2 regions of the Streptomyces sp. NPDC029151 genome follow, and region 2 is predicted to be linked to the other one. Evidence: riboswitches for the same ligand, from Rfam matches in the RefSeq annotation. Region 2 holds a riboswitch; the other holds the start of a gene.

Region 1 (3,200 bases), on a different contig from region 2:
GCCCGGTCTCGGCGTCCACGTGGTAGGCGACCACGTCGAACTGCTTGCCGGAGAAGTTCAGCCGCATCCCGTGGGTCAGGTGGCCGCCGTGCGCCAGGTCCAGGCCGAGGATCGTGTCCCCGGGCTGGGCCAGCGCGAACAGGGCCGCCTGGTTCGCGGAGGCACCGGAGTGGGGCTGCACGTTGGCGTACTCGGCGCCGAACAGCTCCTTGACCCGGTCGATGGCGATCTGCTCGGCGACGTCGACATGCTCGCAGCCGCCGTAGTAACGGCGGCCCGGGTAGCCCTCGGCGTACTTGTTGGTGAGGACCGAGCCCTGCGCCTCCATCACCGCGAGCGGCGCGAAGTTCTCGGAGGCGATCATCTCCAGGGTCGACTGCTGACGGTTCAGCTCGGCGTCGACCGCGGCGGCGATCTCCGGGTCCAGCTCGTGCAGGGGCGTGTTCAGAACAGTCATACGGCTACGACTCCTCAGCCGGCGGAAAAGGCGGTGTACTCGTCGGCGGAGAGCAGATCGCCCGGCTCCTCCGCGACGCGTACCTTGAACAGCCAGCCGCCCTCGAAGGGAGCGGAGTTCACCAGCGACGGGTCGCCGACGACGTCCTCGTTGACCTCGGTGACCTCACCGGTGACCGGCGAGTACAGGTCGGACACCGACTTCGTCGACTCCAGCTCGCCGCAGGTCTCGCCCGCGGACACCGTGGAGCCGACGTCGGGGAGCTGGACGAAGACGACGTCACCGAGCGCGTTGGCCGCGTGCTCCGTGATGCCGACCGTCGCGACGCCGTCCTCGGCGGCCGACAGCCACTCGTGCTCCTTGCTGTAGCGCAGCTGCTGGGGGTTGCTCATGGCCTGAATTCTCCTGTACACGCGGGAGTGCTGATGACGGGGGGACTGCGGAAACCGCTGGTGAGCGGCCGAATGTGCGCAGGGTCACGTGCCGGCCACGGGGCGGGGGCCCCGGAGACGGCCGACCGCGCCCAGTCTTTACTTCTGGCGCTTGTAGAACGGCAGCGCCACGACCTGGTACGCCTCGTGGGTGCCCCGGATGTCCACGCCGACGCCCTCGGTGCCCGGAGCGGCGTGCGCCGCGTCGACGTAGGCCATGGCGATCGGCTTGCCCAGGGTGGGGGAGGGGGCGCCGGAGGTGACCTCGCCGATCACCTCGCCCCCGGCGACGACGGCGTACCCGGCGCGCGGCACCCGGCGGCCCTCGGCGACCAGGCCGACGAGCACCCGCGGCGGGTTCTCCTCGGCCCGGGCGGCGGCCCCCGTGAGCGCCTCGCGGCCCACGAAGTCGCCTTCCTTCTCGAACTTGACCACCCGGCCGAGCCCGGCGTCGAAGGGGGTCAGCTCACGGGTCAGCTCGTGGCCGTACAGCGGCATGCCCGCCTCCAGGCGCAGCGTGTCCCGGCAGGACAGCCCGCACGGCACCAGACCGACGCCCTCGCCGGCCTTGGTCAGCGCCTGCCACAGCTCGACGGCGTGCTCCGGCTTCACGAACAGCTCGAAGCCGTCCTCGCCGGTGTAGCCGGTGCGGGCGATCAGCGCCGGGACGCCGGCGACCGTGCCGGGCAGACCGGCGTAGTACTTCAGACCGTCCAGGTCGGCGTCGGTGAGCGACGCCAGGATCCCGGGCGACTGGGGGCCCTGCACGGCGATCAGCGCGTACGCGTCCCGGTCGTCGCGGACCTCGGCGTCGAAGCCGTCGGCGCGCTCGGTGAGCGCGTCCAGCACGACCTGGGCGTTGGAGGCGTTGGCGACGACCATGTACTCGGTCTCGGCCAGCCGGTAGACGATCAGGTCGTCCAGGATGCCGCCGTCGGCCTGGCAGATCATGGTGTAGCGGGCGCGGCCCACGCCGACGGAGGCGATGTTGCCGACCAGGGCGAAGTTCAGGAGCGCGGCGGCCTCGGCGCCGGTGACGGTGATCTCGCCCATGTGGGAGAGGTCGAAGAGACCGGCCTTCGTGCGCACGGCGAGGTGCTCGTCGCGCTCGGAGCCGTAGCGCAGGGGCATGTCCCAGCCGGCGAAGTCGGTCATCGTCGCACCGAGCGAACGATGCACGGCATCGAGCGCGGTGTGACGGAGTTCAGAACTGCTCATCGGACGGTCGTCTCCCAAGGCAGGCGGACAGGCGAGGAACGTTCCTCCCCATCTGTCATCGGAACCTGAGAGGTTCGCCTCGACCGCCACGGGGACGGTCACGGCTTGCACCTTGGGTGGAGCCACTGTCTGCAGCGGCCCGCTTTTCAGATGTGCCTCGCCCGCGCGGTAACGGGGCCTGAGAGATTCAAGGGAGGGACTTGCTCCTTCGGCGCCCCGGCACCAGTGCTGCCAGGGACTCTCCCGCGCGGATTCAAGCGGCCGGTATGCAGTTGGCGGGCACATCATTGCACGCCACACCCCGCCCAGCCAGAGCACGCTCCTTGTGACCGACCTGTGGCCGTACGCACACGAACCGCCGACCGTTGCGCATTACCTTCTCTTTACGTACAACGGGCATGGGACCGACCGAGCCCCAGGGGAGGACGATCACGGTGAACAGGACCTCGGCCTACGCCACCGACGCCGGCTTCACGGTGCCGAAGCAGCCCCCCGCCCTGTCCCGCGAGCGCGGCACGGACCGCCCCGCACCGGTCGTGCGCGACCTGCGCGACCGCGCCGGCCGCAGCCCGCACGCCCTGCTCTTCGGCCCCCGCGACCTGGTGGTCGTCACCGGACTGCCCGGCAGCGGCAAGTCCACCCTGATGCACCGCGCGGTCAGCGGCCGGCGCGTCGACTCCCAGGACGCCCGCGACCGCTGGCAGGCCCGCGTCCCCGGCTTCCTCCCCTACGCCCTGTACCGCCCCCTGGTCCGCCTCGCGCACTACGCCGGACTGCGCCGCGCCCTGCGCACCGGCGAGGGAGTCGTCGTGCACGACTGCGGCACCCAGCCCTGGGTGCGCGCCTGGCTGGCCCGCGAGGCCCGCCGCCGGGGCGCCGCCCTGCACCTGCTCGTCCTCGACGTCAGTCCCGAGACGGCCCGGGAGGGCCAGCGCGAGCGCGGCCGGGGCGTGTCCCGCTACGCCTTCCGCCGCCACCGCCGTAGCACCGCCCGCCTGTTGCGCGCGGTGGAGCGGGGCGAGCTGCCCGCCGGCTGCGGCGCGGCTGTGCTGCTGGACCGGGACGCGGCGGACGTCCTCGGCCGGGTCGGCTTC
Region 2 (3,200 bases):
CCGGCTTGGCCAGTCCGACCAGGGCGTTGAGGTTGGCGCCGTCGACGTACACCTGGCCGCCCGCCTCGTGGACCCGGGCGCAGATGTCGGCGACGTGCTCCTCGAACACCCCGTGCGTCGACGGGTAGGTGATCATCAGCACCGCCAGCTCGTCGCGGTACTGCTCGATCTTGGCGCGCAGGTCCTCGACGTCGATCTCGCCGTCCTCGGCGGTCCTGACGACGACGACCTTCATGCCGGCCATCACGGCGCTGGCCGCGTTGGTGCCGTGCGCGGAGGACGGGATGAGGCAGACCGTGCGCTGCTCGTCGCCGTTGGCCCGGTGGTAGCCGCGTACGGCGAGCAGACCGGCCAGCTCGCCCTGCGAACCGGCGTTCGGCTGGAGCGAGACCTTGTCGTAGCCCGTGACCTCGGCGAGACGTTCCTCCAGCTCGCGGATGAGCGTGAGGTAGCCCTCGGCCTGCTCGGCGGGCGCGAAGGGGTGCAGCTGCCCGAACTCGGGCCAGGTGACCGGCTCCATCTCGGTGGTCGCGTTGAGCTTCATGGTGCAGGAGCCCAGCGGGATCATGCCGCGGTCGAGCGCGTAGTCGCGGTCGGCCAGCCGGCGCAGGTAACGCAGCATCGCGGTCTCGGAGCGGTGCTGGTGGAAGACCGGGTGGGTGAGGTAGTCGTCGGTGCGCAGCAGCGCCTCGGGCAGGGTGTCCTCGGCGGTGGCGTCCAGCGCCTCGATGTCGCCCGGGACGCCGAAGGCGGCGAGGACGGCCTCCAGCTGGGCCCGGTTGGTGGTCTCGTCGCAGGCGGCCGAGACGAGATCGGCGTCCACGAGGCGCAGGTTGACGCCGTTGTCCCGGGCGGCGGCGACGACCTCGGCGGCCTTGCCGGGAACGCGCGCGGTGACGGTGTCGAAGAAGGCGTCGTGGACGATCTCCACGCCCCCGGCCTTCAGGCCCTCGGCGAGGATCGTGGCGTAACGGTGCGTGCGCCGCGCGATGGTCCTCAGGCCCTCCGGGCCGTGATAGACGGCGTACATGCCGGCCATCACGGCGAGCAGCACCTGCGCGGTGCAGATGTTGCTGGTGGCCTTCTCCCGGCGGATGTGCTGCTCACGGGTCTGCAGCGCGAGCCGGTACGCCTTGTTGCCGTCGGCGTCGACGGAGACGCCGACGAGGCGGCCGGGGAGGCTGCGGGCGAACTTCTCGTGCACCGCCATGTAGCCGGCGTGCGGGCCGCCGAAGCCCATCGGCACGCCGAAGCGCTGGGTGGTGCCGACGGCGATGTCCGCGCCCAGCTCGCCCGGCGAGGTCAGCAGGGTCAGCGCGAGCAGGTCGGCGGCGACGGTGACGAGGGCGCCCAGCTCGTGCGCCCGGTCGATGACCGGCTTGATGTCGCGTACGGCACCGGAGGCGCCCGGGTACTGGATCAGCACGCCGTTGATCTCGCGCTCAGCGATCTCCGCCGGGATGCCCTCGCCGAGGTCGGCGACGACCACCTCGACGCCGGTCGGTTCGGCCCGGGTCTCGATCACGGCGATGGTTTGCGGCAGCGCGTCCGCGTCGACCAGGAAGAGGCCCTTCTTGTTCCTGCCCATGCGCCGGGACAGCGCCATCGCCTCGGCGGCCGCGGTGCCCTCGTCCAGGAGGGAGGCGCCGGACGTGGGCAGGCCGGTGAGTTCGGCGACCATCGTCTGGAAGTTCAGCAGGGCCTCCAGACGGCCCTGGGAGATCTCCGGCTGGTACGGCGTGTACGCCGTGTACCAGGCGGGGTTCTCCATGACGTTGCGCAGGATGACCGGCGGCGTGAAGGTGCCGTGGTAGCCCAGGCCGATCATGGAACCGAGGACCTGGTTGCGGTCGGCGAGCGAACGCAGCTCGGCGAGCACCTCGGCCTCGGTGCGGGCGCCCGGCAGGTTCAGGGCCTCGGCGTTCTTGATCACGTCCGGGACCGCGGCGGCGGTCAGCTCGTCGAGCGAGCCGTACCCGACCTGCGCGAGCATCTTGGCCCGCGCCTCCTGGTCGGGGCCGATGTGGCGCTGCTCGAACGGGATGCCGGCTTCGAGCTCGGAGAGCGGAGTGCGATGGGCGGTCATTGCGGAGGCCTCCTGGGTCTGACGCGACCTTCGAGGGGCACCCCGGTACGGATACCCCGACGGCCTCCCCCTCTGTCATCTCAACCTGAGAGCTTCACCGGGCGCCCGGGGACGCCGGCTTTCACCGTCGGTGAGGGCGGAAGCCATCGACATCCGCCCTGCTTTCCAGAGTGACCTCGTCCGTGCGGTACGTGGGCCTGAGAGATTCCGGGGAGGAGTTGCTCCTTCGGCGCCTCCGACGTGGTCGGAGGACTCTCCCGCACGGGGTCGGCAGCCGCTGTCAGCGTACCAGCGAGGTCAACGCCGGAGGCTTCGAGTGGCCGCCTCCGTGAATGTGCTCTTTTGTAGTGCTTACGGATGAGTTGCGACCACGTGGAGGGAGAGGGACCGTGCAGACCGACATCGATCCGCGCAACCTGATCGGCCGCAAGGCGTTCGACCGCAATGGCACCAAGATCGGCACCATCGACGAGGTGTACCTGGACGACGCCACCGGTGTGCCCGAGTGGGCGGCCATACGCACCGGTTTGTTCTCCCGGGACGCCTTCGTGCCCCTGGAGCCCAGCGAACTGGTCGAAGGCACCCTGCACGTCCCCTTCGAGCGCGCCCTGATCAAGGACGCCCCCGACTTCGGTGTCGGCCGCCACCTCTCCCCCGAGCAGGAACTCCAGCTCTACCACCACTACGGCCTCGACGTGGCCTCACCTCCCACGGTCCCGGACCACGACTTCGGCAAGCTCGCGGGCTCGGAGGAGACCTGAGCCGCCAGGTCGGGAACCAGCGGCAGCGGATCGGCGCCCTCCAGCGCGGGATCGTCCACGAAGAACGTCCGTACCCGGCCCGGCTCGGACCAGGGTGTCTCGAACCGCACGGTCACCCGCCCCAGCCCGCTCCCCTGCACCCACCCGTGCCCGAACTCCGCGTGCCGCACGTCCTGCCCGGCCCGCCACTGCCGTTCGACAGTCTCCGCCCGCACCACGACGGCCTCGCCGACGGCCTCCTCCGGTGCCTCGGCGGCCCGCGAGGGCAGCGCCTGGGCGAACAGGTCCTCCTGCGTGTAGTCGGCGAGCCCGGACACCCCCACCCCCAGCAGCCGCACCCCGCCCGTGGTGTC

The links. Region 2 has a riboswitch for glycine ahead of gcvP (aminomethyl-transferring glycine dehydrogenase). Riboswitches for the same ligand answer to the same signal wherever they lie in the genome.
Region 1: linked by a shared signal. The riboswitch ahead of gcvT (glycine cleavage system aminomethyltransferase GcvT) and the one ahead of gcvP (aminomethyl-transferring glycine dehydrogenase) in region 2 are both predicted to bind glycine.

Annotation. Positions count from the first base shown of each region.
Region 1 is NZ_JBVHWQ010000016.1:66,317-69,516, reverse strand. It holds gene glyA (serine hydroxymethyltransferase) at 1-457, opposite strand, end outside; gene gcvH (glycine cleavage system protein GcvH) at 472-849, opposite strand; gene gcvT (glycine cleavage system aminomethyltransferase GcvT) at 988-2,106, opposite strand; glycine riboswitch at 2,149-2,262, opposite strand; glycine riboswitch at 2,263-2,362, opposite strand; gene ACZ4VF_RS36325 (AAA family ATPase) at 2,541-3,200, shown strand, end outside.
Region 2 is NZ_JBVHWQ010000022.1:3,597-6,796, forward strand. It holds gene gcvP (aminomethyl-transferring glycine dehydrogenase) at 1-2,086, opposite strand, end outside; glycine riboswitch at 2,262-2,356, opposite strand; gene ACZ4VF_RS37825 (PRC-barrel domain-containing protein) at 2,476-2,847, shown strand; gene ACZ4VF_RS37830 (DNA polymerase IV) at 2,769-3,200, opposite strand, start outside.